Regions from separate parts of the Shewanella sp. 2_MG-2023 genome, predicted to be linked through region 1. Evidence: predicted binding sites of a transcription regulator. Region 1 holds the regulator's gene; each other region holds the start of a gene.

Evidence for each region. Region 1 encodes FliA, which starts transcription of late flagellar genes. Its sites were predicted from a motif close to CTAAAGNTNNNNNNNNNNNNGCCGATA; they were not measured.
Region 2: the regulator FliA is predicted to act here: its motif matches at 8,778-8,804, upstream of Q4600_RS09265 (cytoplasmic protein).
Region 3: the regulator FliA is predicted to act here: its motif matches at 5,523-5,549, upstream of Q4600_RS08565 (DUF5610 domain-containing protein).

The regions. Positions count from the first base shown of each region.
Region 1 is NZ_JAUOSO010000014.1:57,670-68,844, reverse strand. Features, by position in the region: gene flhB (flagellar biosynthesis protein FlhB) at 1-29, shown strand, start outside; gene flhA (flagellar biosynthesis protein FlhA) at 146-2,245, shown strand; gene flhF (flagellar biosynthesis protein FlhF) at 2,276-3,661, shown strand; gene Q4600_RS14575 (MinD/ParA family protein) at 3,666-4,547, shown strand; gene Q4600_RS14570 (RNA polymerase sigma factor FliA) at 4,540-5,259, shown strand; gene cheY (chemotaxis response regulator CheY) at 5,303-5,686, shown strand; gene Q4600_RS14560 (protein phosphatase CheZ) at 5,701-6,438, shown strand; gene Q4600_RS14555 (chemotaxis protein CheA) at 6,455-8,731, shown strand; gene Q4600_RS14550 (chemotaxis response regulator protein-glutamate methylesterase) at 8,756-9,934, shown strand; gene Q4600_RS14545 (membrane anchored protein in chemotaxis locus) at 9,927-10,391, shown strand; gene Q4600_RS14540 (ParA family protein) at 10,422-11,175, shown strand, end outside.
Region 2 is NZ_JAUOSO010000007.1:158,321-169,495, reverse strand. Features, by position in the region: gene hrpB (ATP-dependent helicase HrpB) at 1-1,220, shown strand, start outside; gene mrcB (penicillin-binding protein 1B) at 1,250-3,616, shown strand; gene Q4600_RS09285 (TonB-dependent receptor) at 3,801-5,978, opposite strand; gene Q4600_RS09280 (DUF3581 domain-containing protein) at 6,301-6,999, shown strand; gene Q4600_RS09275 (RNA polymerase subunit sigma) at 7,290-7,676, shown strand; gene Q4600_RS09270 (lysozyme inhibitor LprI family protein) at 7,776-8,432, opposite strand; gene Q4600_RS09265 (cytoplasmic protein) at 8,528-8,719, opposite strand; gene Q4600_RS09260 (MarR family winged helix-turn-helix transcriptional regulator) at 8,913-9,350, shown strand; gene chrA (chromate efflux transporter) at 9,516-10,667, shown strand; gene Q4600_RS09250 (MarR family winged helix-turn-helix transcriptional regulator) at 10,735-11,151, opposite strand.
Region 3 is NZ_JAUOSO010000006.1:224,099-235,273, reverse strand. Features, by position in the region: gene aroG (3-deoxy-7-phosphoheptulonate synthase AroG) at 1-529, shown strand, start outside; gene Q4600_RS08590 (hypothetical protein) at 613-786, opposite strand; gene Q4600_RS08585 (ABC transporter ATP-binding protein/permease) at 1,158-2,945, shown strand; gene Q4600_RS08580 (hypothetical protein) at 3,084-3,332, shown strand; gene Q4600_RS08575 (hypothetical protein) at 3,501-3,701, opposite strand; gene Q4600_RS08570 (FMN-binding glutamate synthase family protein) at 3,840-5,321, opposite strand; gene Q4600_RS08565 (DUF5610 domain-containing protein) at 5,596-6,189, shown strand; gene Q4600_RS08560 (ferredoxin--NADP reductase) at 6,230-6,979, shown strand; gene Q4600_RS08555 (Fe(3+) ABC transporter substrate-binding protein) at 7,231-8,250, shown strand; gene Q4600_RS08550 (iron ABC transporter permease) at 8,304-9,935, shown strand; gene Q4600_RS08545 (ABC transporter ATP-binding protein) at 9,937-10,965, shown strand; gene Q4600_RS08540 (Dyp-type peroxidase) at 11,074-11,175, shown strand, end outside.

The sequences.
Region 1 (11,175 bases):
AACCTATCCCTGATGATTTAAAACACTAAATCGTTTACAAAACCTTCAATTAACCCAGCGGCCCTTTTGAAACTATTCTTTTGGCTTAGTAATTGCATTTTACTGTTGTCAGCGTCAAGAATATTACTATAAAGGTTTCCTACTGATGGATGTAAAAGCAGCATTAGGTCAAGTTAAACAAGTTAGATTAAGTACTTTTAAAGGTATAGGTACGCCATTATTAGTGCTTGCAGCACTCGGTATGGTGGTTTTGCCCATGCCTGCCTTTTTGTTGGACATCTTATTTTCATTCAACATTGCTTTAGCACTCGTTGTACTGCTTGTCGCTATTTATTCTGATAGACCATTAGATTTTGCCGCATTCCCCAGCGTTCTGTTAGTCGCAACGCTACTTAGATTGGCACTCAATGTTGCCTCAACCCGAATCGTGTTATTGGAAGGTCATAACGGTGGTGATGCCGCAGGTAAAGTCATTGAAGCCTTCGGCTCTGTGGTTATTGGTGGTAACTACGCTGTAGGTTTAGTGGTTTTCCTGATTCTTATTATCATCAACTTTGCCGTTGTTACCAAAGGTGCTGGCCGTATTTCTGAAGTGAGCGCCCGTTTTACATTGGATGCCATGCCAGGTAAACAAATGGCAATTGATGCCGATTTAAATGCTGGCACATTAACGCAAGATCAAGCTCGCGTACGCCGCGCTGAAGTGACTAAAGAAGCTGACTTTTACGGTGCGATGGATGGTGCATCAAAATTTGTTAAAGGTGATGCCATTGCGGGTATCATGATTTTGGTGATTAACATTCTCGGTGGTTTTGTGATCGGTATGGTTCAACATGGATTGGATTTTTCCAGTGCTGTTGAAATCTACACTTTATTGACCATTGGTGACGGCTTAGTCGCTCAAATCCCTGGGCTACTGTTATCAATCGCTGCAGCATTGATGGTGACCCGTCAAAATGAATCGGGTGATATGGGCGGCATGATGATAAGCCAGATGTTTGTCAGCCATAAGTCAATGGCGATTGCATCAGGCGTATTGTTTGTCATGGGTATCGTGCCTGGAATGCCTCATTTTGCATTCTTAACGTTCGCTTTTATTACAGCCTTTGCTGCATATATGATTTATAAGCGAAATAATGACAACAAAACCGCAGCGCTTGAGCAAGCGGTTAAAAGCCCAGCAGAAATTAAGGATGCAGAGCCTAAAGAACTCAGCTGGGAAGACGTTCAACATGTCGATACTATCGGGCTTGAAGTAGGTTACCGCCTTATTCCGTTAGTGGATAAAGGTCAAGGTGGTGAGCTTTTAGGTCGTATTAAAGGTGTACGTAAGAAATTATCACAAGAATTAGGTTTCTTAGTACCAGCGGTGCATATTCGCGACAACCTTGATTTATCACCTAACTGTTATCGTATTTCGTTAATGGGAGTAGTGGTTGGAGAGGCTGAAGTTCGCCATGACTGTGAACTCGCGATCAATCCTGGGCAAGTGTATGGCAAGCTTGATGGCATTGAAACAACAGATCCTGCATTTGGATTAGAAGCTGTGTGGATAGCGCCAGAGCAGCGCGAACATGCTCAAACCTTAGGTTATACCGTGGTAGACACGGCAACAGTTGTCGCGACCCATATCAGCCAACTATTGACTAACAATGCGGCTAAATTACTGGGTTATGAAGAAGTACAGCAGTTAATGGATATGTTAGGTAAAAACTCGCCTAAGTTAGTTGATGGCTTTATTCCAGATATTATGCCATTGGGTTCTGTGGTTAAAGTGATGCAAAACCTTCTAAATGAAGGTGTTTCTATCCGTGATTTACGCACAATTGTGCAAACCCTGTTAGAATACGGTACAAAGAGTAATGATACAGAAGTATTAACCGCTGCAGTGCGTATTGCATTGAAGAGAATGATTGTTCAAGAAATATCTGGGCCTGAATTAGAGATACCTGTCATTACATTGGCACCAGAGTTGGAACAGATGTTGCACAAGTCTATGCAGGCGACAGGCGGTGAAGGGCCAAATATCGAACCAGGCCTTGCAGAACGCATGCAGAAGTCATTATTAGACGCTTCTCAGAAGCAAGAAATGGTTGGACAACCAGCCATTTTATTGACATCAGGTATGCTAAGGTCAACGCTGTCACGATTTGTTAAATATACTATCCCGAATTTACGGGTTATTTCTTACCAAGAAATACCTGATGAAAAGCAAATACGCATAGTATCTGCGGTAGGGCAATAGCGATGACTTTCTGTTTGAAAGAGGTGCGTAGTGAAAATTAAACGATTTTTTGCCAAAGACATGCGTTCAGCATTAGCTCAAGTGAAAGAAACCTTGGGATCTGATGCCGTTATTATGTCGAATAAAAAAGTAACGGGTGGAATAGAAATCGTTGCGGCAGTTGACTACGATGAGCCTAAAGCGGACGTTGCTGTAAATTCACCTGTACCTGGTTTTATGAATGTCAGTGATGATCAAGTCTCACTAGGGCAAAATAAGCCAACAGTGAAAGCGCAAACCAAGGTAAGCCCACCTCCTGCAGCTGATTCACTACAGGCTTTGCTTGAAAAACAGCATAATCGTTTGCAGCAACAAATGTCGCAGCGAGTTGAAGAACCTGAGTTACCCGATTGGGCCAAACAATTACAAGATACAAAAACAGCGAAAGTTGAGCCTAAAATTGAACAACAGCAATTTGCCCAACCAAGAACATCGAATAAAAGTCAGTCTGCTGAAATTGAAGCAATGCGAGAAGAAATGGCCTCTTTGCGTGGGTTGTTAACTCATCAAGTATCTTCGTTAATGAAAGACCAGAAAAAGCGCACTGACCCCGTTGGGGCAATGCTAGAAAGTAAATTAATTAATGCAGAGTTTTCTCCTGCTGTAGCGGCGAAATTGGCAGGCTTAAGTCAGCAATATACGCCTGCAGATTTAGTGAGAGCGTTACCTCAGAGTTTAGCGAACTTATTAGATAACCAAGGTGATGATATTGTTCGTACTGGTGGCGTGGTGGCATTTGTTGGTCCAACAGGTGTTGGTAAGACGACTTCGCTGGCTAAATTAGCGGCAAGATTTGCAGCACATCATGGTCCAGAGCAGGTTGCACTCATAACTACAGATCATTATCGTATTGGAGCCTATGAGCAATTGGCAACTTATGGCAAAATAATGGGATGTCCAGTAAAACAAGCTCACGATCTTGCTGAATTAGAACAAATTCTCTACCAGTTTAAGAATCGTAAGTTAGTATTAATAGATACAGCTGGGATGGGGCAGCGTGATATGCGCCTTTATCAGCAGTTAGATGATTTAATGGCAAATACAAGAATACCGATTAGAAGTTATCTAGTCATGTCTGCAACCTCTCAAAGAAGAGTGTTACAAGATGCTGTTGAGCATTTTAAAAGAATCCCATTATCTGGGGTGATTTTGACCAAATTAGATGAATCGGTTTCGATTGCTGGCGCATTAAGTGTATTGATTCAAAATGGGTTACCATTAAGCTATATAACAGATGGTCAACGTGTTCCAGAAGATATGCAAGTTGCTGATACGCTTATGCTCGCAAAACAAGCGTTAGCAGCATTAAACGACACCAAACCTCAAACGTCACATGACACTGCGTGGTCAAATGACATGGCCTATGCATTCGAGTAACAATATGACCAGAGATCAAGCAAGTGGTTTACGTATGATGAATCAACCAAATAACGATAAAGTAAAAGTAATTGCAGTCAGTGGCGGCAAAGGCGGCGTGGGTAAAACCAGTGTGTCTATTAATACCGCTGTTGCGCTCGCTGAAAAAGGTAAACGAGTGTTAGTACTCGATGCCGATTTAGGCTTAGCAAATGTTGATGTGATGCTAGGTATTCGAGCAGAACGCAATTTATCCCATGTACTTTCTGGCGAAGCAGAGTTGGACGATATTATTGTCCGTGGCCCTAAAGGTATTGGCATTGTGCCTGCCACTTCAGGGACTCAAGCCATGGTCGAGCTTACACAAGCTCAGCATGTGGGCTTAATTCGCGCCTTCAGTGAAATGAAAACTCAATTCGATATCTTAATTGTCGATACCGCTGCTGGTATCTCGGATATGGTGCTGAGTTTCTCCCGTGCCTCACAAGATGTGTTGATTGTTGTTTGTGATGAACCGACATCAATAACCGATGCCTACGCCTTAATTAAAATCCTAAGTCGTGAACATGGCGTGTTTCGTTTTAAAATTGTGGCGAATATGGTCAGAAGTTTGCGCGAAGGCATGGAATTATTTGCCAAACTCAGTAAAGTGACGGATAGATTCTTGGATGTCGCTTTAGAATTAGTTGCTACGGTTCCATTTGACGAAAATTTAAGAAAATCAGTTCGTAAACAAAAATTGGTTGTCGAAGCTTTTCCTAAGTCACCTGCAGCGATTGCTTATCATGGTTTAGCGAATAAAATTATGAGCTGGCCTGTTCCTCAACAGCCAGGCGGCCATCTTGAGTTCTTTGTCGAACGATTAGTTCAACGTAAAGATCAACAAGAGGATTCAACGAGTGAATAAAGCCGCTGCGTATACTCAGTTTGATAATAAAACTTCAATTGTTGAACAGTATGCTCCGTTGGTAAAAAGAATTGCTCATCATATGTTGGCAAGGCTGCCAGCATCAGTGCAATTGGATGACTTATTACAAGCAGGGATGATGGGGTTATTGGAAGCATCATCGAAGTTTGATGGCAGTAAAGGGGCTAAATTTGAAACCTTTGCTGGCATCCGAATTCGTGGTTCAATGATTGATGAAATCCGCCGAGGTGATTGGGTTCCTCGTTCTGTACATCGTAACCAACGTCGTGTTGCCCAGGTTATTGATGAATTAGGACAAGAGCTCGGCCGTGATGCAAAAGATATTGAAATTGCTGAAAAATTAGAGATGACTCTTGAAGAGTATCATCATATTCTAAATGATGTTTCAGTGGGGAAGATCATCGGGATTGAAGATCTTGGTGTATCTGAAGATGTGATTGTAACAGCAGAGTCTACTCCTGATGAGAGCTTTGAGTCACTTGCTGAAATGCAATTTAAATCAGCACTATCTGAAGCAATTACAACATTACCCGAAAGAGATGCGTTAGTTTTGTCGCTATATTATGACGAAGCATTAAATTTAAAAGAAATCGGTGCCATTCTTGAGGTCAGCGAGTCGCGTGTTAGCCAGATATTAAGTCAGGCAATGCTGCGTCTTAAAGGCAAACTCAAGCATTGGACACAGGTATAATTATTAATATAGAGCACAGTGTATGAGCTCACCGGAGGAAACCTTGGACAAGAATATGAAGATTCTTATTGTTGATGACTTTTCAACAATGAGACGTATCATCAAGAACTTGTTGCGAGACTTGGGATTCAACAATACCCAAGAAGCAGATGATGGCTCAACCGCCTTACCAATGTTACAAAAAAGCGAATTTGATTTTGTTGTAACTGACTGGAATATGCCAGGCATGCAAGGTATTGACTTGCTTAAGGCGATTCGTGCTGATGATTCACTCAAGCATTTACCCGTGTTAATGGTAACTGCAGAAGCCAAACGCGAACAGATTATTGCTGCAGCGCAAGCGGGTGTGAATGGTTACGTAGTAAAACCGTTTACTGCTGCAACGTTAAAAGAAAAACTCGATAAAATATTTGAACGTTTAGCATAAGCTAAGGATAAGTTATGCAGGCAGCAATATCAGGGCTGATCGACCTTGAACAAGCAAAGCAACTCGTAAAACTGCTTGAAGATGGCCAACAAGAACAAGCTGATGAAGTCATTCGTGACTTATCAGCGCCTCTTCAGCGGGATTTATTTGATGAAGTCGGAAAGTTGACACGTCAACTTCATAGTTCATTAAATGAGTTCCAAATTGATACCCGTTTAGCCGAACTTGCCAATACTGAAATACCTGACGCAAAAGAAAGATTAAACTTTGTTATCGATATGACAGAGCAAGCTGCAAATAAAACTATGGATGCAGTTGAAGAATGTTTACCTTTGGCCGATACAATAATTAATAACATTCAATCGGTCACACCCATGTGGGACAAATTGATGCGTAGAGACATCGCGTTAAGCGAATTTAAATCTCTGTGTCATGAGGTTCAACATATCATGTCTCATAGCGAGCATGACTCAGGTAGATTAAAGGAATTGCTCAATCAAATTTTGATGGCGCAAGATTTCCAAGATCTAACTGGCCAAATGATCCGTCGTGTTATTGATTTAGTCAGAGAAGTTGAGAGCAATTTAGTCTCCATGCTCACTATTTTTGGCGAAAGCGCAGCAGACTCAACACGGGTCGTTGATGACAATAAAATTGAAGCAGAAGGTCCCATCTTGAATGCTGAAACCCGTGAAGACGTGGTAACAGGCCAAGATGAAGTTGATGATCTGCTATCAAGTCTGGGTTTCTAATTAGGAGTCAAATTTAATGTCTTTTGATGTTGATGAAGAGATACTCCAGGACTTTTTGATTGAAGCTGGTGAAATTTTAGAGCTTCTACAAGAGCAACTCGTCGCTCTTGAAAATAATCCTGATGATGCTGATTTACTTAATGCTATTTTTAGAGGTTTCCACACAGTAAAGGGTGGAGCAGGTTTTTTAAGCTTGGGCCCTATGGTCGACGTTTGTCATGAAGCAGAGAATACCTTTGATTTACTGAGAACCGGTAAGCGTCAAGTAAACGCAGAGTTAATGGATATCATTCTCCAAGCTGTTGATGCTATCAATAGTATGTTTGAGCAAACTCAGCAAGGCCAGCCGCAAGATGATGCAGATCCCGCTTTACTTGAAAAGCTTAAGCTTTTGAGTTCTGGTGCGCCTCTTCCTTCTGAAATCTCTGAGACAGTTGTTGAGACTGAATCTGAAGTTGTGGAAGAGTTCATTGAAGCCATTATCGAACAACCTGTTGCAGCGGCTGAAGCTGAAGTTGTCTCCGATGCAGGAACTTCAGGTAGCATTGATGATATTGATGAAAGTGAGTTTGAAGCTTTACTTGATGCATTACATGGACAAGGGAAAAGCCCAACATCAGTCAATGACGAACCTGTTGCAGGTGTGACAGTAAATGCCACAAGTCCTAACAATGACAGTGCTGCTAGCGATGAAATTAGCGATGATGAATTTGAAGCGCTTCTTGATGAGCTACATGGTTCAGGTGGATTTCAGTCAACGACAGCAAAGAATGAGCCTGCAGCAGTAGCTGAAGAGCCAAAAGTCGATGCTGATGACATTACTGATGATGAATTTGAAAAACTACTTGATGAGTTACACGGTAAAGGTTCTGCACCAGCAGCGGTCACGCCGCCTGTCGAGGCAAGTAAACCTAAAGCCAGCCCACCAAGTGAACCTGCTAAAGCTGAGCCCAAAGCACCAGCTCCTGTAGCTAAAGCTCCAGTTAATAAAGCGCCAGCAAGTAAAGCGCCAGCAAGTAAAGCGCCAGTTGCAAAAGCGGCAGAGCCTGCATCTAAAGCTGTGCCCGCTGCGAAAAAAGCAGAACCTGCGAAAACACAAAATGCAATGCCACAAGGTGAGACTACGGTTCGTGTAGATACATCTCGCTTAGACCAGATTATGAATATGGTTGGTGAGCTAGTATTGGTGCGTAACCGTTTGGTGAGTTTAGGTATTTCTCGTGATGACGAAGAGATGTCTAAGGCGTTGGCAAATTTAGATTTAGTGACAGCAGACCTTCAAGGCGCTGTAATGAAAACACGAATGCAACCAATCAAGAAAGTGTTTGGTCGCTTCCCTCGCGTTGTCAGAGATTTGGCACGTACGCTCAATAAAGAAATTGATTTGATCATGGTTGGTGAAGACACCGACCTTGATAAAAACCTTGTCGAAGCACTCGCTGATCCATTGGTTCACTTAGTTAGAAACTCAGTAGACCACGGTATTGAAATGCCGATTACCCGTGAAGCGAATGGCAAGCCAAGAACTGGTACCATTACCTTATCAGCCAGCCAAGAAGGCGATCATATTCTACTAAAAATTGAAGATGATGGCGCAGGTATGGATGCCAACAAATTAAAAGAAATTGCTATCAGTCGTGGCGTGTTAGACGAAGATTCAGCTGCACGCATGACGGATAACGAAGCTTATAACTTAATTTTTGCTCCTGGTTTCTCTACTAAAGTAGAAATTTCAGATATTTCAGGTCGTGGTGTTGGGATGGATGTGGTTAAAACCCGTATCACCCAGCTTAATGGTACTGTTCATATTGATTCCGTTCAGGGCAAGGGAACAATCTTAGAGATTAAAGTTCCACTCACATTAGCAATTATGCCGACTCTAATGGTAGATGTTGCTAAGCAGGTATTTGCTTTACCTCTTTCAAGCGTTAACGAAATTTTCCACCTCGATCTAACTAAAACAAATGTAGTAGATGGACAATTAACCGTTATCGTTCGTGATAAAGCCGTACCGCTATTTTATCTTGAGCAGTGGTTACATCGAAATAAAACTAACTTTATTCATGGTGATAAAAAGCAAGGGCATGTAGTAATTGTGCAACTTGGGACCATGCAAATTGGCTTTGTGGTTGATGCACTGATAGGACAAGAAGAGGTGGTAATTAAACCTCTGGGAAGCATGTTGCAAGGTACGCCAGGTATGGCTGGAGCAACAATTACTTCTGATGGCGGTATTGCACTGATTTTAGATGTGCCAGGCTTATTAAAATATTACGCTAAAAGTAAGAAGTAAAAGTTCCATTATTTAAGGAATTAAATGGCTACTAAAGTTTTAGTTGTTGATGATTCGAGTTTTTTTAGACGACGAGTCAGTGAGATTGTTAATCAAGATCCTGACTTAGAAGTTGTGGGTGTTGCCGTCAATGGTCAAGAAGCTGTTGATATGGCTGCTCAATTGAAACCTCAAGTTATTACTATGGATATTGAAATGCCTGTTATGGACGGTATTACTGCCGTTCGTAAAATCATGGCTGCCAATCCGACTCCAATACTGATGTTTTCTTCATTAACTCATGACGGTGCACAAGCAACGCTTGATGCATTGGATGCGGGCGCATTAGACTTTTTACCGAAACGTTTTGAAGATATCGCATCAAATAAAGATGATGCGATTAAGCTTTTACAGCAAAGGGTTAAAGCACTAGGTCGTCGTCGTCTATTTAAACCAGTGGCGAGAACTACCCCATCTTCGCTAGGAACTTCAACGACAAGCTCATCAGCGTCAAGACTGACTAATTCGAATCTGAGTGGTGCGAATTCGACACTTAAATCATCAATCACTCCCAAGTTATCTACTGCTAATTCGACGACGAATCAGGGAAATACTGCTTCAGTAGCTTCGATTCGGGCGAGCGGCAAAAAATACAAAGCTTTATTGATTGGCACATCAACGGGTGGCCCTGTAGCGTTACAAAAAATTCTGACAGCTTTTCCTGCAAATTACCCACACCCCATATTATTGATTCAACATATGCCTGCTGCATTTACACCAGCCTTTGCGAGTCGACTGAACAGCTTATGCAAAATTAATGTAAAAGAAGCCCAAACAGGGGATATGCTTAAGCCTGGTTGTGCCTATTTAGCGCCAGGTGGAATGCAGTTAATGGTTGAAAAAAGCGCTAGCTTAGGTCGCTTAAAAGTCATCGCCGGCAATGCTGATATGAACTATAAACCCAGTGTAGACATTACTTTTGCATCAGCATCAAAAGCTTTTGGTAGTGGTGTTATGGCGGTTGTGCTAACTGGCATGGGTGCTGATGGACGCGAAGGTGCTAGAATGTTAAAAACTGCAGGGGCAACTATTTGGGCTCAAGATGAAGCCAGTTGTGTTGTATATGGCATGCCTCAAGCCGTCGCATCAGCGGGTATTTCTAGTCATTCAATTGCATTAGAAAATATGGCAGAAGCGATTATAAAAGAGACGGCTCGTGGCTAGAGTAAAACAATCAATGACGACACAGCAAATGTTGCTGGTGTTTTTATTGGTTATTGCAGTGGTGTGCTTAGCGAGTTTATATTTTGATTTAGCGAAAAAAAACCGCGAACTTAATGCAGAAGTTATTGAATTAAAAGCATCCCAAGTATTGTTAATGGTACCGGATGAACAAGCAGAACAAATCGCGAATTGGTTAGCTAAATATCCTGGACAAACCAAAGCGATGGCCGCCAGAGCCGCAAAAGGTGAAGATATCACTATGGCATTTGGCCCTGGCACCGAGTTAATGAGTTCTGATACTGTTGAAAACTCTTCAACGAGTCAACAAGCATTAAATCCTGCACTTTCAAGTCAAGCTGTCACTGAAAATGCACAAGGTGTAAAAGTTATTACATTGCCACATGGTGGCATTAGGGTAACCACCCGAGAAACTGACACCGCTAATAAAAATAAATAGTGCGATTAATATTGAGTGGCGAGGCGTGATTTGAAAGTTTGGACAATAGCTAATCAAAAAGGTGGTGTGGGAAAAACCACGACAGTGGCCAGTCTTGCTGGTGCATTAGTTAAGCGTGGGAAGAGGGTATTGATGATTGATACTGACCCTCATGCTTCACTGGGTTATTATCTCGGTATTGATTCAGAGCAAGTTCCCAGCTCACTTTATGACATATTCCTGGCTCATAAAAACCTTACACTAGAAGGTGTTGAGAAACACATCGTGCCTACATCAATTGATGGGCTAGATTTAATTCCTGCTACCATGGCTTTAGCGACACTTGATAGAGCATTGGGACATCAAGAAGGAATGGGATTGGTACTTCGCAATGTCACCTCATTGCTTGAAGATAAATATGATGTTGCCATTATTGATTGCCCGCCGATATTAGGCGTATTAATGGTTAATGCACTTGCGGCTAGTCAGCATATTATCATTCCTGTGCAAACAGAGTTTCTAGCGATTAAAGGCTTAGAGCGTATGGTAAAAACAATGGGGTTAATGGGGCGTTCTAAAAAAACCTCTTATAGTTTTACTATTTTGCCAACGATGTTTGACCGACGCACAAAAGCTTCACCTACAGCCCTTAAGTCCTTAGAAGAAACTTATCCTGATACCTTATGGCCTGATGTTATTCCTGTGGATACTAAGTTTAGGGATGCCAGTTTAGCTCATGTGCCCGTATCTCACTTTTTCCCAAGCTCACGTGGTATGAAGGCGTACAACCGTTTATTGGATTTCT
Region 2 (11,175 bases), on a different contig from region 1:
TCGCTGCCGTATTAGAAGCGAGAGGCTTACCTAAAAAAGGCGTGGATATTAGTCAGTACCTTTCTCTCGCATCCCAAGGGCTAATGGCTAATCAAGTGAGAAAGTGGCAGAAATTATTAGCTGTGTCAGGTGATATAAAACAAATCGCCCGTGATGCAGCAAGTCGTGATATCAGCAGTTTACTGGCGTTAGCCTTTCCTGACCGTATAGCTAAAGCACGGGGTAAACAAGGGTTTCAGCTGAGTAACGGCACAGGCGTTACCATAGATATTGAAGATAATATGTCCAATCATGACTGGTTAGTGGTGGCAGATTTTCAAGAATCACAAGGGCGCAATGCCGGTCGAGTCTATTTAGCCGCAGCCATTAACTCTGACCATTTACATCATGATTTAGCGAGTTTGATTTCGGAACATAAAATCTGTGAATGGGATGAAGTGAAAGGGCGATTTTATGCTGAACGACAACAAAAAATAGGCGACATTATTGTTAGCCGCACATTAGAGAGTAATGTTGACTCTTCTTTAATTGTGCAAGCGTTAGTGAGCCATATTCAACGAAAAGGGTTAAGCATCCTTAACCTTGATGAGCGCTTTTATCAGTTACAATATCGTTTAAAATTAGCACAGCAGTTTGCCCCTGAACATGATTGGCCTGTTATCGATACAGAGCATTTACTTGCCAGCTTGTCGCAGTGGTTAGCGCCGTATTTAACTGAGGTTAATTCGATTGCTAAACTGCAAAAAGTGGATATATTAGGCCACGTAAAGAACCTATTAACTTGGTCGCAGCAACAAACATTAAATGAGCTGTTACCAACACATTGGAAAATGGCAACAGGGACATCAGCGCCGATCACTTATCAAGTTGATGACATTGCCAGTGATAATGCAGATATTGATCAAATAACGAATCGCCAGAACGGAAAAAGTCTCGGTATTCAAGCTCGAGCGTTATTAAGTGTGCGACTGCAAGAGGCATTGGGGTTATCACAAAGCCCGCAATTACTTCATGGTAAGCTGGTGGTCACGATGGAACTATTGTCTCCTGCGCAGCGACCTATTGCTGTGACTGCGGATTTAGCCAGCTTTTGGCAAGGGCCTTATGTTGATGTTAAAAAAGAAATGCGTGGTCGATATCCGCGCCATTTATGGCCAGACGATCCGGCCAACACTACGGCCACTAAATTCACTAAAAAGAAAACACCAGGCTTACAGTAATAGCCAAGGACGAACAGACTTACCCAAATATGACTGATAATAAGAAAAAACCTGCAGTAAAAAAAGCAGCGCCTAAAAAGACCACAGCAAAAAAAGCACCCGCTAAAAAGTCAGGTGTAAAACGTGTTAATGTGAAAAAGAAACCTCGCTCTAAATGGAAGGTATTTTGGTCATTCTTCTGGAAAATAGCCTTGATTGGTTTAGTGATTGTGAGCTCCTATGGCATTTACTTAGACCAAATCATTGCGCGTAAGTTTGAAGGGCAAAAGTGGCATTTACCTGCACAGGTTTTTAGTCGCTCAATGGCCATTTATCCCGGCGCAGCGATTAACCATCCACAATTAATGTCTGAACTTAAGTTACTGGGATATCGCAAAGTTGCTAATCCGAGACAAGTGGGCGAGTTTTCAGCGTCGAGCACAAAAATCGAGTTATGGCGTCGACCATTTTTGCATCCAGAAGGCGATCAAGTTGCACAGCGAGTGATGATTTCATTCGATAGCCAAGGTGTCTCAGCTGTTCAGCGCATGTCTGATAAACGCCAGATGGCAGTGTTCCATTTAGAGCCAGTATTATTAGATAGAATATTAGCTTCTGGGGGCGAAGATCGTTTATTTGTGCCAACAGAAGCAATGCCCCAAGCCATTGTTGATGCATTAATACTGGTAGAAGATCGCAGTTTTTATGAGCATCACGGGGTCAACCCTTTTGCGATCGCGCGCGCCGCGATCGTTAACATCACCGCAGGGCGCACAGTTCAAGGCGGCTCGACATTAACTCAGCAGTTGGCTAAAAACTTCTTTTTGACCAGTGAGCGTTCCATCGTGCGAAAAATTCGTGAAGCCTTAATGGCGATCATTATTGATTTTCGTTATAGCAAAGATGAAATTCTTGAAGCGTATTTAAATGAAGTTTATATGGGGCAAGATAAGTCTCGCGGCGTGCATGGTATGGGCTTGGCTTCGCAATTCTATTTTGGTCGTCCAATTGCCGAGTTGACTGTATCGCAGCAAGCATTTTTGATCGCTGCGATTAAAGGGCCATCTTATTACAATCCGTGGCGCTCGCCAGAGCGTGCTCAGAATCGTCGCGACTTGGTACTGCGCTTACTAATGGAAGACGACAAACTCACTGTTGAACAGTATAAAGCGGCGGTTGAATCGCCCATTGGTTTACGTGACTTTAATAAGTCAGTACATCAGAAGTTACCTGCTTTCTTTGCGGTAGTGAAAAATGAACTGCGCCGTCGTTATGGTGACAGTTTATTGCAGCAATCTGGGGTAAAGGTTTACACCACACTTGATCCTATGGCGCAAGACGCGGCTGAAAAAGCAGTTGTTTCGACCATGAAGACGTTAGATGAACGTGCCAAAAATGTGCAGGTCGGCATGGTTGTCACCGACAAATATACTGACGGTATCGCGGCAATGGTCGGTGATAGAGTGCCAAGCTTTGATGGCTTTAACCGTGCGGTAGAAATTCGACGCCCGATTGGCTCTCTGGTTAAACCGTTTGTTTACGCTACGGCGCTTCAGCAAGGCAGTAAATACAACTTGGCATCACCTGTGGCTGATAAACCGATTACTTTGCAAAATGGCCAGGGTAAAACTTGGTCACCGCAAAATGTGGATAGAGTCTTTAGAGACGAAGTACCATTATTGACGGCTTTTAAAAACTCAATGAATGTACCAACGGTCAATGTGGGTATTGAAGTCGGTGTGGATAATGTGGCTAAAACTATGGCAGATGCGGGTTGGAGTGAGGCTATACCGCGTTATCCGTCAATGTTATTAGGTGCGATTAATGGCTCGCCGTATATGGTGGCACAAGCATTTCAAACGATTGCAAATAATGGCCGATACCGTCCTTTGACCTCGATTACGGCGGTATTAGATAGCAACAATCAACCTTTGAAAGTGAGCCGAGAAAGTGCCACACAAGGAATGGAGCCAGCAACCGATTACCTGGTGCAATATGCTATGAATCAAGTGGTAAAAGATGGTACGGCAAAACGTTTAGGACGCGCTTTCCCAAATGTTGATTTAGCGGGTAAAACGGGTACCAGTAACGATAGCCGTGACTCATGGTTTGCAGGCTTTGATGAAAGAAACGTTGCCGCGATTTGGGTTGGTCAAGATGATAACTCTAAGACAGGCTTATATGGTTCCAGCGGCGCTATGGCGGTTTACCAAGCCTTCTTGAACAATCGTCCGCCTTTAGGGTTAAGAATGACTCCTGCCAATGGTATTACCCAAGGTTATTTCGATAGAACTACCGGTGTAGCAAAGCAATCTGATTGTGACAATGTCGTTGCCATGCCAGCCCGCATTGACAGCTATCAGCCAATTGATAATTGCGGTGAAGAACGTTCTTGGTGGCAAAAAATCATTAACTAGGCTAACTAAAGAGTCTTTGTTATAAGTTCATCGCTCAAATTAATGTATAAAAGGGTTCACTATCACTGGTGAACCCTTTTTGATCGTAAGCGTGTTGTTTTTAATACGCCTGTATTATCAAAATTGTTAGCCACAAAAAAAGCCAGCGATTAAGCTGGCTTTGGCTGATTAACTCATAAGTTTGTTAGAACTTGTAGTTATAACCTACAGTCGCAGTCTGTGGCTTACCTGAGAAGATAGAGCCATGAATACGGGTTGTCATATAGGTTTCATCAAATAAGTTATCCACGGTTAAGTAGACTTCTGATGCATCATTAATAAAGTAGCGTGCAGATAAATCTACAATGGTTTTGTCAGCAATTAACTGCTCTGATGGAATTGTTCCTTGACCAGCTACTGTGCGCATATCTGACGTGTAACGGCCGGCAATCGTTACTTGCCATGATTCTGCTTGTACACCTGCAGAGACAAATAGTTGGTTTTCAGGAAGGTAAGGAAGTTCGTCACCTTTTTCTACATCGCCCCATGATTCAAAATCTGAGCTAAAGCTGTTTTGGAACTCTGCACTGGTGTAGGTGTATGCCATTTTAACAGGGAATGATATTTCGCCCGTTTGATTAAACTCATAACCTAAGCTCAGTTCTAAGCCTGTGACTTCAACTTCACCTGCATTGTACTGATTGCCAATGTTGTCATCATCACAACCTTGCGCAGCGGTACAGTTACCGTGCATGTTGCTGTAGTCACTGTAAAACACAATTGCTTCTGAACTTAATGCGCCAGTGTGGTAACGAAGACCAGCTTCGTAGTTCCAGCTTTCTTCCTCTTCACCATCATCATTACCAGGCGCTGAAGGTGCGAAACCTTTCTGTACACCAGCAAGCACAATTAAATCTTCAGTGATCTGATAAGTTGCTGCTACTGATGGTAATAAAACATCAAAGCTGTTACTGATATCTTTATCTGGCGCACCTTCACGGCCTGGATTTGTTTTACCCCAATCACGACGTTGAGTCGTCACATCTTCATAACGAAGGCCCGCAGTAATGGCTAAATCACCTAAAGTAATTTGGTCTTGAACATAAAGTGCAAACGCTTCAGCACTATCGATACGGTTTGAGTCAGTACCGGGCGTGCCGCTGTCAGTTAGTGACATCACTTGGTTATTATTGAGCTCGTAAGTATCAACCCACTGGAAACGATCCATTTCATCTTCGTGATAACGAGCGCCAAATGACAATTCATGATCACCTAGCAACCAATTTAATTCAGTTTGAATGCCTTGAGATAAGTACTCACGGTTGTTTGCCTTAACTTGAACATCAATAGGTGATGAAGAAGCCGGAGCTCGGTCAAAATCTGCAGCAGCTTCTATTCCGCCGCTATTTAAGCTTTGACCATCAACCTTTGAGGTTTTATACCAGTTACGAGCAAAGTTATTGTAATAAGCAGTTGTTGCTAATGTCACAGTGTCACTGAAATCAATAATATGGTTCAACTGGATCTGTTTATGATCAGTCGTCATTTCATCTTTTTGCGATGCAGAGTAACGAGTAAAAGGACTGCTGTTATAGTCTTCTTCGGTTAAGCCCATATAAGTTTCATTTGAGACTTCATCTGAGTACTTTAATTTTAGCTCAACACGTTGTTGATACTTTGCATCTTCGCTACTGTCGATGCTAATTTTTGCTAATGCATCATTCTTGGTAAAACCGGTATCACCGCCGACACCATTAATATCGCGGAAACCATCTGCTTGATAACGATAAACTTCGGCAACTGCGCCAACTCGCTCACCTTGTCCGCCAGCATGAGCATGTAATTTAGCAAAGCCATCTTGCCCTGCAGCAACATCGATTCCACCCGATAATTCTTCTTGAGGGATTTGGCGAGAAATCATATTAATAATACCGCCAGTAGTACGAGGACCATATTTAAGCGTAGAGCCACCTTTCATTACTTCTACTGTCTGCATTCTTCCTGATGTCGGGAAGTAATAAGCAGCAGGTGAAGCGTAAGGAGCTGGAGCCGCTAAAACACCATCTTCCATCACAGTAATCTTCTCAGAACGATTTTGACCAGTACCACGCATCCCAATGTTAGGACGCAAGCCGTAGCCGTCTTCCTCTTGAATGTACACACCAGGTACAGATGCTAACGTACGCATAATATCTGTGTACTTAAAATTCTCTATTTCAACGTCGTTGATAACATGGGCACTACCAGGCACATTGTTAACAGGATTTGAACTACCAAAAATGGAGATTTGCTCCATTGTGGCGTTTTCAGCAGCGGATGCTGCAAAAGTAGTTAATAGAGCACTAGCTAGAATGCTGATACGAAGGCTGTTGCGCTGGGTCATACGGTTCTCCAAAGACGACTTGTAAGTAAAATGCAAATAGCAATTGTTTCTATTTGTATCTTAATTGTCGTGAAGTTTACTTAAATGAACATTAAAATCAACATTTACTTAACTGTGATTAACGATTGCGCTGCTTTTGAGCTTTGGATTAAGATGGATGCGATCAAGGTCACATTATGTTTTCGGTCAATCATTAACTTTAATGTTGTTAAATGAGTCATCGGCTGAGTGTTTTGGGATTTTTCTAGTACACTCGGTGCAAATAAAAAAAGCCCAGCTCGACGAGAGAGGGATTTCTTTCACGATTTAAGAATGGATGTATATGTTTTTGTCACCTTATTATGCCAAGCAAGATCAGAGCGTGTTTATTTCAGCCCAACAAGCGAGTGACTTTGCAAAACACGTCGCTGAAGACTTTAACCCTATTCATAATGTCGGTGCCAAACGTTTTTGTGTCCCTGGTGATTTGTTATTTGCCTTAGTGTTAACTGAGTTTGGTTTAAGCCAAAACATGCAGTTTAAATTTGCCGGTATGGTTGGCGATGGCATCGAGCTTGAGCTAGATAAAGATGCAGGCGAGAAGTTCAGTATCTGTGATACCAAAGGTAAAGAGTATTTACACATCGAACGCCAAGGCGAAGTTTGTCAGTGTGATGTGCAAACTGCGGCTTTTATTAAAAGTTATGTGGCTTTTTCTGGGCTTAACTTTATTCATGTGTTGGTGCCTATGATGAAAGAATACGGCATGATGATTAATCCAACGCGACCATTAGTGATATACGAAAGCATGTCGTTTCATTTAGACACGTTTGAGTTCACTGAAATGAGCTTAGAGTTAGTAGAGCAGCACATGGAGATTAACGGTAAGCGTGGTGATGTGACATTGCAATTTGCATTAAAAAGCGAAGGCAAAGTGATCGGCAGTGGAGTGAAAACCTTAGTGTTAAGCGGACTACGTGAGTATAACGAAGAACAAGCTCAACAGATGTGCCACACTTATGAAAGTAGTAAGCTAAATTAATAAGCTCATCAGCGTTATTGATGATAAAAAGCAGCTAATAACGCTGCTTTTTTTATGCTTAAAATCTGATTTTTGTGTTTGAAATATAGCTTTATGTAATATATTTGTGAGCTATATTTGTGAGATTAAGTGGAGTAAACCTTGTGTCATTTACCATTATTCCATTCGTAAAAGGTGATATTCCTTTTTTACGCTAAAATTAAGGTAGGCTATACAATATCAATATCAATGACATTGCGAATGATAACAATTGCAATGTGACGACATTAATTTCCGCTTGAGGCATTCAAATGAAAAAATTATTACTGGTTTCACTGACTTTTTTTGCTTTCTCTGCAAGCGCAAATATCATTTATGATAAAACAGGCGTAGACGATAAAGACTTTGTGTATGACGAGCATCAATGCACTGAAATGTCACAGCAAGTGCAAAAAAATAGCAACTCTCGTGGCGTGGTAAGCAGTGCTGCTAAAGGTGCAGCTGTAGGCGCTGCAGGTACTGCGATTGCAGGTGGCAGTGGTTCTGACGGTGCTAAAATCGGCGCAGGTGTTGGTGTTGTTTCTGGCTTACTGGGTGGCTCACGTGATAGACGCGCAAACGAAGCAAATTATCAGGCAGAAAAAGAAACCGTAGTACGTAATTGTATGGCTAATCGTGGTTACACTATTTTAAATTAACCACTTATCGCAACAGCGTTTCTGTAGAATAACAATGAAAACCATGTCATATGACATGGTTTTTTGTTTTATGGTTTTTGGTTTTATCTCGGGGTGATATTAATGTGATTTGCAGTTGAGATCGGCTTGCGCATATTGGCTGAAAGTCGCTTCACTTTGATGAGTCCAAAAGCTAAAGTTTTGCCCTTGATACTTTGCCCCTGATGCCGTGCGGGTTAACAAGGCTAAATTCGTCGCGTTAATATAATCGGATGTAGGCGAAACCGTGAGCATTGCTGCGGGAATTGCTGTGTCATTATAAAAATATGCCGTTACTTTGGTTAACGTATCATTTGCTTCAAGGCCGCATTCATATTGAATGGGTTCAGGTACTTCAAATTCACCTGCAGCAATTTGTAATTCAGTTAATCGTGTTTCATAAGACGATTGCACGCATTGCTTAATTTGTTCCGCTTTCCAGCAATCATCGCGACCTTTAATCCAACCTCGCTGAAAAGCCTTCACATGGGCTATTTCTTCGCTGCTAATTTGATTGATCACTTTTTGATATGTTGCATTGATTTGCATATCTAGCTTGGCAAGTTGATTGTCCTGACAAATTAACACTTCAACTTGGCTTTTGGCCTTTTGACAATCAAAAGCGGGGGAGACGGCGTCAGATGCATTAACTGAGCACGATAAAAATAAAATTGAAAAAGCGAGAGTTGAAAGTCGTGAAGTCTGAATACGCATAATTGTTTGCATTGGTGTCAACATTGTTATCAACATCCTGTTCTAAATAACTCATAGAACAAATCATAGCGTATTCAGTGTTTATTAGTACTGTTTTAAAGCGGGAGTATTCATTCAACTTACGCTTTGGTGTTGATGATGTGTCCAGCATTGCCAACAGGTTGAGGCTCAGGTTGTGCAGCTTCAATTAACTGCATTGCCATTTGTCCTTCCACTTTTTGTTGGTTTTTAGCCATCACAGCCACTTTTAAACTACTGCCAGAATCAATATTAGTTGGCATTGATGATGGTGCATTGATAGATAAAGACATGGGTATTCACTCATAAGTTGCGGCTATACAATACGACATGTAGATAGCAGTATTTTGTTATCGGCTGAAACTGGAAAAACTATAGACTATTTTTTGATAATTCGACAATCTGGATATTAACTTGTGCGCAATTAAATATGTTAAGATAGCGCCATAGGTTTGTATCATTCATTTTATCGAGAAAGGAGTCACCATGAGTCAGAAAATGGATCCCTTGGCGTTAGAGAATCAAGTTTGTTTTGCTATGTACAGTGCAACGAATGCGCTCATTCGAGCTTACCGTCCCTTGCTTGATCAATTATCTCTGACTTACCCACAATATTTAGTGATGATGGTGTTGTGGAAAGAGTCGGGCATTAGCGTGAAAACATTAGGTGAAAAACTGCATTTAGATTCAGGAACCTTAACGCCGTTATTAAAACGATTAGAAACTAAAGCATTGGTTATTCGTGATCGTAATAAAGACGATGAACGTGTTCGCGTACTGCATCTCACAGAAGCGGGCAAAGCCTTACACCAACAAGCGAAAAGCATTCCTGAATTAATGCGTTGTAAAGTGGGTGGTGATGCAGAGCAATTGCGTCAATTAAAACAGCTTTGTGAAAACGCGCTAATGAATCTTAAAGATTAAATTGATTATCTCTATGTCATAAAAGTTAAATTAAACTGTCATATAATTAGCGTGAAAGCATCTTTAGTCTCAATCGCACTGACTTTATCTAGCTCACCCTTATAAAGTCTGTCGCCGTTGTACTGATGCAAAACAGTATTTAAGCGATATGGAAGTAGTTTAATTATGTGGCAGATTTTTACTCGATTCTTAGCATTAGGTTTTATTAGCTTTGGCGGCCCAGCTGCACATATTGGCTATTTTAGACAGACCTTTGTTAATGAGCTGAACTGGCTTGATGATAAACGTTATGGCAGTTTAGTGGCGTTAAGCCAATTTATGCCAGGACCTGGTTCCAGTCAGGTTGGTTTTGCTATCGGATACCACCGTGGTGGTCTTGCGGGGGCGGTTGCTGCATTTGTTGGCTTTACCTTACCTTCTTTTGTTTTACTCTTTCTGCTTGCTGTAACCAGTGCTCACTGGCTAGAAACCCAAGTTGTTTCTGGTGTGATACATGGTCTTAAATTATTAGCTGTCGTTGTCGTTGCAGATGCCACCCTCGGCATGTTTGGTCAGTTCTGTCAGCGTAAAACAGCGCGAGTGCTCATGGTTGGCACAGCAGTAAGTATTATGTTGTTCCCGTCATTACTAACCCAAATTGTGGTGTTACTGATAGCAGCGATTATCGGTGTGATGGTACTGACTAAAGGCGCGAATATTACCCCAGATAACACGCCGATTAAATTGAACTATGCATGGCTTTCAATATTTATTGTTGGTCTACTGGCGAGCTTTTACTTTATTAACCAAACGGGCACTTTAGGTCAGGTTTTTGCGCAGTTTTATCAAGTGGGCAGTTTAGTTTTTGGTGGCGGGCATGTTGTGCTGCCATTACTTGAAGCCAATGTGGGTGAAATGGTCAGCTCAGATCGCTTTCTAACGGGTTATGCGCTGGCGCAAGCGGTACCTGGCCCAATGTTCACTTTAGCCACTTTTTTAGGGGCTGACTTATGGTTAGAGCAGCCGATACTCGGCGCACTGGTTGCTACGATAGCGATATTTGTACCAGGTTTCTTATTAATGCTAGTGGGCTTAAAAAGCTGGCATGCCATTAGTGAAAGGCCAGCAATTTCAGGCGCCATTTCTGGGGTAAATGCTGCCGTTGTCGGCTTATTGTTTGCCGCGCTGTATAGCCCTGTATTTACTTCAGCAGTGGTAGAACCGCTTGATATGGCATTGGTGTTAACGGGTTTTGCGGTGCTTAAAACATGTAAACCAAACATTGTGTTGTTGGTGTTAGGTTTTGCTGTGACTGGCGCCTTGGTGAGCTTTTTATAGTGCTTATTTGAATCCCGCCAAATCTTTTATCTCTGGGGCTATAGTCGATTTTTCTATTGCTATAGCCTTAAAATTCTTGATTCATTTTCTCTAAGCATGCCAGTAATACAGTTGCTTGTTCAGGGGCAACATGACGAGTTAAGTCGTTCATTAAGTCAAGGTGCAACTGGTTGTGCTGTCGATGAATTTTATCACCAGCATCAGTGAGTTTGATAACCGTTGAGCGGCCATCCTCAGGGTGAGCACAGCGTTCAACCAGATTAAGACTGACCAACTTATCCACTTGAACTGTTAAGGTGCCTGTTGTAATACCAAGCTTTTGGGCAAGCTCTTTCATTCTTAAGGCACCGTGAATACCAAGCACTTCAATCGTATGAGTTTGTGCCAACGAGTAACCCGTTTCCTTTACAACGGATTGCTCCCAAGAAGACATTTTGTCATAAAATTCAGTAATGGTTTGATTCAGCTTTTCAATATCGTTCATGTGATAACTCATAAATACATTCAA
Region 3 (11,175 bases), on a different contig from region 1:
CGCGTCAGGCTTATCGAGCCCAGTTGGTTTTAAAAATGGTACCGACGGCACCATTAAAGTCGCTATTGATGCGATTGGCGCAGCAAGTGCACCGCATCATTTTCTATCAGTGACAAAGTTTGGTCACTCAGCGATTGTATCAACGAAAGGCAATCCTGATTGCCACATCATTTTGCGCGGCGGTAAAGCACCAAATTACAGCGAATCACACGTCACTGAAATTGAAGCCCAATTAGAAAAAGCGAAACTACCAACCAATATCATGATCGACTTTAGCCACGCCAACAGCAGTAAAGACTTTAACAAGCAAATGCTCGTTGCTGAAGATGTTGCGGGACAAATTGGTTCTGGTAATCACAATATTTTTGGTGTGATGGTTGAGAGTAATATTGAAGAAGGCCGACAAGATCTTGTTGTGGGCAAAGAGCTTTGTTATGGCCAAAGTATTACAGATGCTTGTATTGGTTGGAGTGATACAGAGAAATTGCTGGCAACACTTAGCGAAAGCGTCATCAAAAGACGTGGTTAACGGTTAATGTGCCATTAATCACTCATCATCAAGCTCTTGAGTAAATCAAAGCTCAAAAAATAAGGCGCTATTCAGCGCCTTATTTATTTGTTGGTGTTTGCTAAATACTCATTGGCTTTAGCTAGGCTTCCAAATGCCGAAATAAGATTGTTTCTTCCTTTATCTTGAAGCTCAGGATTACCTGATTCGATCATCATCCATACCCATGTTTGTATTAATTGTAATGGTGGGTGCTGAACTTTTGCTGCGTCTAACATGTTACTTCCTTTGAACTGGGAAAAAATGTTAATGGCCAGTATAAATCGCCAAAAAGTATCCATTAAAGAGTATCAAATTCTTTTTAGTTGCTGAACTAGAAACACGAGAATAATTGCTTATTTAATGAAATATTTTATATAAAATATCCTTTTATACTACCAATTCGTAACATTGGTAAGTCTAAAGTATTATTCGGTGGTCAATTTTTCAATATAATACGCTTACATTCATGTTGAACAACACTAAGGATTCTCACTGTTTATTGATATTAAATAGAACTTACCTCAAGCAAAAAGTGTTAACTTATTGTTGATGTGATGAATGTAGGCCAATGTATTTTTGAAGCGCAAGTATTTATGGGTGGAAGTAAATGAGACCGTCAGCGTATTTTGATGGACCAGTAGGCAAGCTAAACTGGAAAGTGGTGAGATTATTATGGCCTTACCTATTTGAATTTAAAGGGCGTATATTTTTAGCTATGTTGTGTCTGGTGATTGCTAAACTTGCCAGCGTTGGGCTTCCTTTCATTTTAAAAGACTTAGTTGATAGTTTAGATGGCCAGAAAACAGCAGCAATTGTTGCGGTGCCAGTCGCACTTGTTATTGCTTATGGCTCAGTGCGATTTTTGAATGTCATTATAGGTGAAATTAGGGATACGCTTTTTGGCCGCGTGACTGAACGTGCTATTCGACGCTTGGGTTTAGCTGTATTCGAACACCTACACAGGCTGGATCTCGATTTTCACTTAGATCGCAGAACAGGTGGCTTATCTCGTGATATTGAGCGCGGCACCAGTGGTATTAGCTTTCTAATGCGCTTTATGGTGTTCAATATCGTGCCGACGTTATTAGAAATCACTTTAGTGATCATTATTTTCTTTTTCAATTATGGTATTGGTTTTGCGCTCATAACCTTGATTGCTGTAGTGGCCTATATTGGTTATTCCATTTTGGCGACAGAATGGCGAACGGGTTTTGTTCGAGATGCCGCTAATGCAGACTCTTTATCAAATACTCGTGCGGTAGATAGTTTATTGAATTATGAAACGGTTAAATACTTTAATAATGAACGCTATGAATCTGAACGTTATGATTCGGCGTTAGATCAATGGGAAGTCGCTAAACGTAAAAATAGGCTGTCATTATTTGCATTAAATGCAGGACAAGCCTTAATTATCGCAGTGGCAATGACCTCGATGATGTGGCTTGCAGCGTCTGAAGTGACCGCGGGCAATATGACCTTGGGTGATTTCGTATTAATTAACGCTTTTATGATGCAGTTATTCATCCCACTTAACTTTTTAGGTTTTGTTTATCGAGAGATCCGCGGCGCATTAGCCAATATTGAACGTATGTTTGGTTTATTAGATAAAGTCCCGAGTATTCAAGATACTGCAGGTGCGTCTGAAGTGGTGCCAACAAAAGGCGAGCTGCGTTTCAATAATATTTGTTTTAATTATGATGAAAGACCGATTCTCAATGAGGTAAGTTTTACCGTTCCTGCAGGTCAAAAAGTGGCGGTAGTCGGTGAAAGTGGTGCGGGTAAATCAACATTAATTAAACTGTTATTTCGTTTTTATGATGTTGATAGTGGCTCGGTAACGATTGATGGAAAAGACATTAAACAACTGACTCAGCAAGCACTACGTCAATCGATTGCGATAGTGCCGCAAGATACCGTGCTATTTAACGACACGATTTATAATAATATTTTATATGGTAGACCTTCAGCGAGTGATGAAGAATTAAAAGAAGCGGTAAAATTAGCTAATTTGAGCGACTTTATAGAGTCGCTGCCAAATCAATGGCAAACCAAAGTGGGTGAGCGAGGTTTGAAGCTGTCTGGTGGTGAAAAACAACGAGTCTCTATTGCTCGCGCGATTTTAAAATCTGCCCCTATCCTAGTGTTTGATGAAGCGACTTCATCTTTAGACAGCAAGTCTGAACAGGCTATTTTAACAGCGCTTAAAGTCGCAGAAAAAGGCCATACAAGTTTAGTTGTTGCGCACCGACTATCTACTATTATTGATGCTGATAAAATTGTCGTGTTAAGCCAAGGGAAAATCGCAGAACAAGGCACCCATCAACAGCTTTTACTACAAAATGGCGTCTATGCAAAACTGTGGCGAATTCAAAATGAGCAAACAATCACACTTTGATGTGCAGCTTGTAGACGTTTTCTCTCTTTGATAGTGCAGTTTTTGTGTATAATTAGCTTTAATTGCCTGGAAAGGATTGAGATCGTTTAGGTAAATAGGAAATTATCAGGTAATTAAGCCTAAAAATGGAGGTCGTTAGTGCAAAACATTTCTTTAATAGCAGCCTTAGAGGGTACACAACATAAAGTGACCACGGATTGGTTTGCGATTATGGCGACGCTGGAAAAGCGAGAAATGAATCAAGATGAATTGCAGTCTGTCTATGATGAATTATGCGCAGGTTTGATTGTGACTACCCGTGGACTAACACTCGCAAAAATAAATGATAACGATAGCGAAGATAGTTTATTGAAAGCGGATGATAGCGCGGCAGATATTTTGGTATAAACTTCTGTCGATAAGCCTCATGAGCAAACGGGCTTATTTAAAGACGTAAAAATGAAATTCACATAAAAAAAGCAATCCTTAGGATTGCTTTTTTATTGCTGAAATTGTCTCTAATTAGCTTAAAAGACTATTTTTTAGACTATCTGTTTTGAAACTATCTGTTTTAAACTATCTGTTTTTAGACCAGCTATGACAGACCATCTTAATCATTGAATTTGGGTTAGCATCTTCCGTTAATCTGGTGATTTGTCCTTGTTCGAAACAGATTTTCTCGCCTTCAATTTCAGATAGCTTTTCGCAGTTGCTACAAGTTAACGAAATTGCTTTATTCGTTCTGTTAGCCGTCATTATTGAGTTTTCTGATTTCAAAAATAAGTCCCTAGGAATGTGCTCTACATCACAATTTTACACCTAAATTAACAATAGTCCAAAGATATTCGTTGTCAATATATTAGCAAAAAGTCTAGTAGTTTTTGCTAAAACGTCATTTTATGTCTTTTAATAAAACTAATACTGTTGATAAAACTTATCTAGGGAGATAGAAATGCCACTCTCTGTAACGATTCTTGCATGCTGGCGAGTTAACTGCCTAGGCTCACTGACCCCACAAGAGTGGGCAATAATTTTTAAATCATGATGCAAAGAGCGATTATAGTTAGCCACTCTTGCTGATTTATTATGGGGATCTAACCCTTGTTGCAGGTGTTTATTATGAGTGGTGATCCCAGTAGGGCAGGTATCCTTATTACATTGCAATGCTTGTATGCAACCGAGTGCAAACATATTACCCCTCGCTGAAGCGATAAAGTCGGCGCCTGTTGCTAATGCCCATGCCACCTGAGAAGGCAGTACCATCTTGCCACTGGCAATGACTTTTATTCGTTGCTTTAAGCCTTTTTGCCTAAATAAATTAATCACTATCGGTAAGCTTTCTTTTATGGGCAAGCCAACATGATCCATTAAGGCTTGTGGCGCCGCGCCAGTACCACCTTCAGCACTATCTAAGGTGAAAAAGTCAGGTGCATGCTCTATTCCACGGCGGTTAATTTCAGCACATAAATCATTGAGCCATTGCTCGTCACCTAATACCGCTTTAATACCAGTAGGCTTACCGGTTACATTGCGAACGTGGCAAATCATATCAATGATATCGGCGACACTATTAAACTCTGCATGGCCATTTGGGCTAATAGAGTCTTGTCCTACAGGTATACCTCGAATGTCAGCAATTTCTTTGGTAACTTTTACCCCTGGTAAAATACCGCCTTTGCCCGGTTTAGCACCTTGGCTTAATTTTATTTCAAACATTTTTACATTATCGTGGGCTGCTATAGCAGTTAGCTTTTTGTCATCCAGTTTGCCGTTTTCATCTCGAACACCGTATTTGGCTGTGCCAATTTGAAACACTAAATCACAATGGCCCTTTAAGTGATGTTCACTTAATCCACCTTCTCCAGTATTGAGCCAGCAACCTGCTTGCGCTGCGCCATGGGACAGTGCCGTCACTGCGGGGCGTGATAAAGCACCAAAACTCATGGCCGAAATATGACAAATTGTGGATGTTTGGTAGGGGATCTTACATTCAGCGCCAATGGTAAGAATATTGTCTGTATGTTCATCTGAGTCATACTTGGGAAATGCAGCATTCAAAAACATCACAGTACCAGTCTTGTCATGTGTTTGGGTTGAACCGAATGAAATGGTGCGATCAATATTTTTAGCAGCACGATATATCCAGCTGCGCTCTGCACGGTTAAATGGTAGCTCTTCACGATCTTGAGCAAAGAAATATTGTCTAAAAAACTCACCCTGTTTCTCGAATAAATATCGAAAGCGGCCAATTACGGGGTAGTTATGTCGAATCGCCTGCTTTGTTTGTACTTTATCGACGATATACATATAAATAACCGCGATAACACCGAAAGCAATACAGGCTAAAAATAACCCAGTAAATATCTCTAATCCGACAATAAACCAATGTGGTTGCATTTTTGTTCCTTAAAAATGTTCAATGGATAACCGTGACAAAACTTAGCATCGTTTAAGCTGAATGCTATTCGTAATATTGTTTACTTTTTGACTTAATTGATTATGGATGAAGCTAACCCATTGTTCTAGCCTCATTTTCATCTTCAGATATTCGTGGCTCAGTTTTCTTCGTGAAAATGGTTTACCGATTAAAGCTAAAAGCTTAAGTTTTTAATTATGTTGCCGATAAAATAAGCTAACCTGAAATGTAATTAATCGTTAATTGGAGCTGGTGATGGAGTTATATAATCCGACGCAAATGAATGCTAAATCGAATCGTCAATCACCGCCTGAACAGGCGGCGGACAAATTGAATTCAAAGCCAATAACTGAGACTACTGAAATAAAAAAAACTTCAGTGAATGAAATAAGCCGCGAGTTGAAAAATAGCAGTATTTTAGCGGCACAAGAAAAGGTCAGTATTGCAGCGGGCGATCAATCGATGGCATTGCTATATCGCGCTGCAATTGATGCGATAAATATTGAGCTTGAACCTACAATGGGTGAAAACGCGATACAAAAAGCAGCAGAAACCGATGTTGATTATTCGCCAGAAGCGACGGCAGAGCGTATAGTCAGTTTTGCGACCAATTTCTTTTCGGTGCACCAGCAGCAGAATAGCCAAATGGAGTTTTCTGAACAATTAGATACTTTTATGGACAAAATTTCTGGTGCTATCGATCAAGGCTTTAAAGAGGCAACCGAGATATTATCGGGTTTGAAAGTACTTGAAGGTGACATTGCAGCAGGGGTCGAACAAACCTATAGTTTAATTCAGGCAGGGCTTGAAACCTTTAAACAAAATACAGCACCGCCGCAAGTTGAATGAATACAATCGATTTCTTCATCTAAGATTCAAGGAATAGCTTATGTGGACAACGGGTACCGTCATTGAACGTATTGAATGGAATGAGAAGTTATTCTCGCTACGCATCAAAGCAGATGTAGAACCATTTATTGCAGGACAGTTTATCAAGCTGAGTCAAATTCGTGATGAGAAACGTATTGCGCGTGCCTATTCAGTGGTCAACCCACCAGGGAAAGACTATATCGAAGTGTTGGCTGTTGCTGTAGAAGACGGACAGCTTTCCCCAGATCTTCAAGCACTGAGTATTGGTGACACAATTGAAGTGAGCACCAAGGCGGCTGGCTTTATGACTTTAGATGAAATTCCCACCGGCGCCTTACAAGGGCCGCATCTATGGTTTTTAGCGACAGGTACAGCTGTTGGGCCATTTATTTCTATGATGGAAACAGCAGAACCTTGGCAGCGATTTGATAAAGTGGTGCTAGTGTATGGTGTTCGCTTGATTGAAGACTTAGCCTATTTACCACAGTTAGAAGCATTAAAAGCTAAATACCCAACCCAATTCATATTTATTCCGTTAGTCACCCGCGAAGCATATAGCGGTGGTTTGTCATGTCGAATTCCTGATGGATTACAAAGCGGTATTCTTGAACAGACAGCTGGAGTTGCGCTTAATCAAGATAATTCTCAGGTGATGATTTGTGGCAATCCTGGAATGATTACCGATGCGCAAACAGCATTAATTGAAAAAGGTTTAGTGAAGAACTTACGTCGAGCCCCTGGCCAAATCACCGTTGAAAAATATTGGTAATCTGCCTTGAACAAGCTGTATGACATCTAATTTATGCAGCTCTTGGGATATGATTTATTGCTTATAAATACATAAATCCCCTTGGTATTCAAAGATGGATTCATAAACAACACTTGCTCCTTTAGCAGCGATCTATTATCCTTTCGCAACTGATAATTATTATCATTTCCATAAGCAATCACTCACTATTTTGTTACATATATATTTGTGACAAGGTGAAGTGAGTTATGCAACGCCAAGGAGAATTTGGAATGAAGTCGTTTAAAAGTCTAGCATTGTTAGGTTTAGCTACTGTGTCATCAATGGGATCAATGACTGCTACAGCAGCTGAAGATCTTACTGTTTATTCATACCGACAAGCTTTTCTTGTTGAGCCGATTTTAGAAAAATTCACCCAGGATACAGGCATTAACGTCAATGTCGTATTCGCTAAAGATGGTATTGCAGAGCGTATTGCTCGTGAAGGTCGTCTTTCTCCTGCTGACGTTGTACTCACCTCTGATTTTTCGCGCCTTATGGAATTGGTCGAAAAAGACTTAGTTGTTGATGTTAACAGTGACACGCTTAACAACAATATTCCTGAGCAATATCGCTCACCAGAAAATGACTGGTATGCGCTGACTATGCGTGTTCGTAATGTTTATTCTTCTAAAGACCGTGTCGGTAAGCTTGATCTAAGTTATGAAGATTTAGCCTCTGAAGAGTACAGAGGGAAAATTTGTACGCGTAGCTTCAAACACCCTTATAACATCGCATTAGTTGCATCAATGATCGCTCATCACGGCGAAGCTGAAACTAAAACTTGGCTTGAAGGTGTTAAAGCCAATTTAGCGCGTAAGCCACAAGGAAATGACCGAGCACAAGTTAAAGCGGTGAAAGAAGGTTTATGTGATATTGCTATCGGTAACAGCTACTACTTCGGTAAAATGATGTCAGATCCTAAGCAAAAGAGCTGGGCTGAAGCGGTATATATCAATTTCCCAAATCAGCAAAACCGTGGTTCTCACATCAATGTTTCAGGTATGGCACTCGCTAAGTTTGCACCAAACAAAGATAATGCGATAAAATTAATGGAGTTTTTATCGTCTGATGTAGCTCAAAAATCTTACGCAGAAGTGAATATGGAGTATCCGGTTAAAGCGGATGTGAAGCCTTCTGAAATGGTAGCCTCTTGGGGTGACTTCAAAGCTGATAGTCTTCCAATCTTTAAGCTAGCAGAAAACCATCAAGCAGCAGTGAAGCTACTTGATGAAGTAAAATTTGATCTGTAAGGATGCTTTATTACGCCGCATGATAATCATGCGGCACTGACTGGAAAGTATTTATGATCTTAGGCTTAACCAGAAGCTGGTCGCTCGCTGGTTATGCGATTGCGGTAATATTAATATTGCCGCTTTTTGCACTTTTAGTACAAGCAACATTCCCTGACGAAGCTGTTTTTAGTCATTTAATTGATACCGTACTTCCAACCTATATCAGTAACAGCCTGTTGCTCATGTTGCAGGTTTGTCTCGGTTCTTTAGTCATTGCTGTTCCTGCTGCTTGGTTAGTGGCGAGGTGTGACTTTCCTGCTCGTCGATATTTTCAATGGGCATTATTACTGCCCCTAGCAATGCCCGCTTATATTGTTGCGTATGTTTATACCGACATGCTTGACTATGCAGGCCCCGTGCAGCGCATGTTAAGGCAAGTGTTTGGCTGGACCTCCCCTCAAGATTACTATTTCCCTGATATTCGTACTTTAACTGGTGCAGCTATCATGCTGTCATTGGTGTTATTCCCGTATATCTATTTGCTGGCTCGCACCGCTTTTATGGAGCAATCTTCGAGCTTATTGCACGCCTCACGTATTATGGGCTGTAGTCCTTGGCAAAGTTTCTGGCGATTAGGTTTACCGATGGCAAGGCCTGCGCTAGCCGTTGGCATGGCATTAGTTGCCATGGAAACGGCTGCTGATTTTGCCACTGTAAGCTACTTTGCTGTGCCAACACTTACCACTGCTGTATACGATACTTGGCTAGGGTATGGCAGCCTTTCAGCGGCAGCAAAATTATCAGCAATCATGCTATTGGTCATATTCGCTATGGTGGGTTTTGAGCGTTTTGCCCGTCGTAAACAAGAGTTATTCCAAAAACAATCAAGGTTAACTGAGTCTGATCGCTATCACCTTAAAGGCGTTAAAGCTTGGGTGTCTTTTGGCTATTGCAGTTTACTTATTGTGTTGGCTTTTTTACTGCCATTTATGGTGCTTGCGGGTTATGCCATCGACTATTTCGATGAAAGCTGGAACAGTCGTTTTTGGCAATACAGTTTTAATAGCTTATACATTGCCGCTGTTGTGAGCTTTATCTGCGTTGTTTTAGCCTTACTGATGATGTTTATTAGGCGAGTGAGCCCGCGTAAAAGTGACATTTTACCTTCTCGGTTAAGCAGCACAGGTTACGCGATCCCTGGCACCGTATTAGCTATCGGTGTGTTAGTGCCATTAACCTATCTTGATTTCGCGATTAATGATATTTATGACTATTTTGATGCCCGTGGACCAGGCCTGCTATTTACCGGCAGTGTGTTTGCGTTGATTTTTGCTTTCTGTGTTCGCTTTGTGGCGATTTCAATCGGGAGTATTGAAAACAGCTATAAACGCATATCGCCTTCATTAGATATGGCCAGTATTACCATGGGGCAAAAGCCACGACAGTTATTATGGCGCGTGCACTTACCTTTACTGCGTAAAGGTATATTTGCTGGCGCGTTACTGGTCTTTATCGAAAGCATGAAAGAACTTCCTGCGGCATTATTACTACGTCCTATTGGATTTGAAAACCTTGCGACCCATGTTTTTCAATTCGTTTCAGATGAGCAACTCGAACATGGTGCTTTAGCTGCTATTGTGATTGTAATTGTTGGGCTTATCCCGTTGATTTACCTAAACCGTTCATTGGAGCAAGAGAGCTGATATGTCCACATTGACCATTCAAAATGTAAAAAGTGACTACCAAGGACAGGTGATTCTCAAAGGATTAAATCTGACTTTAGAACAAGGTGAAATCGTGGCTCTTTTGGGCCCCAGTGGTTGCGGTAAAACGACATTGCTTCGCGCGATTGCCGGACTGCAAGCCATTAGTGAAGGCAGTATTGCTATCAATGGTCAGTCGCTAAGTGCTGACGGTGTGTTTGTCCCGAGTGAAAATCGCGGCATTGGAATGATATTTCAAGACTATGCGTTATTCCCACACTTAACCGTGAGCGACAATATTCTTTTTGGAGTAAAAGACTTAACTGCAAAAGAACGCAGTGAACGCCTAGAAGATATGTTGCAACTGGTTAAACTTGAAGGGTTAGGTAAGCGATACCCTCATGAATTATCGGGTGGCCAGCAACAACGAGTGTCGATTGCCCGCGCGCTGGCTTATCAGCCAGAACTGCTATTACTCGATGAGCCTTTTTCAAATATTGATTCGCAAGTACGTAGCGAAATGATGTTAGAAATTAGGCAAATCCTTAAGCAGCGTAACGTTAGCGCAGTATTTGTTACTCACAGTAAAGATGAAGCATTTGTATTTGCTGATAAGTTAGCTTTATTTAAAGAAGGCGGCATTGTTCAGCATGGGTTAGCTGAAGAGCTATATGCTGAACCTATTGAGCGTTATGTGGCTGAGTTTTTAGGCGAGGGCAACTATTTAACTGTTACGGTTAAAAGCCCAACTCAGGTCTCTTCGGTTTTAGGGTTAATTGAGAGTACTAAAACGTTAAACCTCGCGCTTAATAGCCAAGGTGAATTACTGCTACGACCGCAACAAATTGATTTACAACCAGCATCTCAAGGGCATGGTGAAATTGTCGAAAGGCGTTTTCTGGGTACAATTTGTCATTATTGGGTTAAAGTAGGGTTACAAACGCTCGAAGTGAGAAGTCAATTAACTGCATTGAAGCTTGGTCAGAAAGTGAATTTATCCATATCGGCACACCCTTTAGTGATATTTTAGTGACCTAAGTCTAAATTGGTTAATTATCGTATAGAGCATAAGGAATAAATTGCTCAACTACCTTACAATATTAGCATCTTATTATTGTCAAAGGTGGTTGATTCCAACATGGAAACACAGAATATGCCTCGCGAACAGTTAGGAGTTTGTGCTGAAGGAAATTTGCATAGCGTCTACTTGATGTTTAATGCAAATGACGGCGTTGAAGCT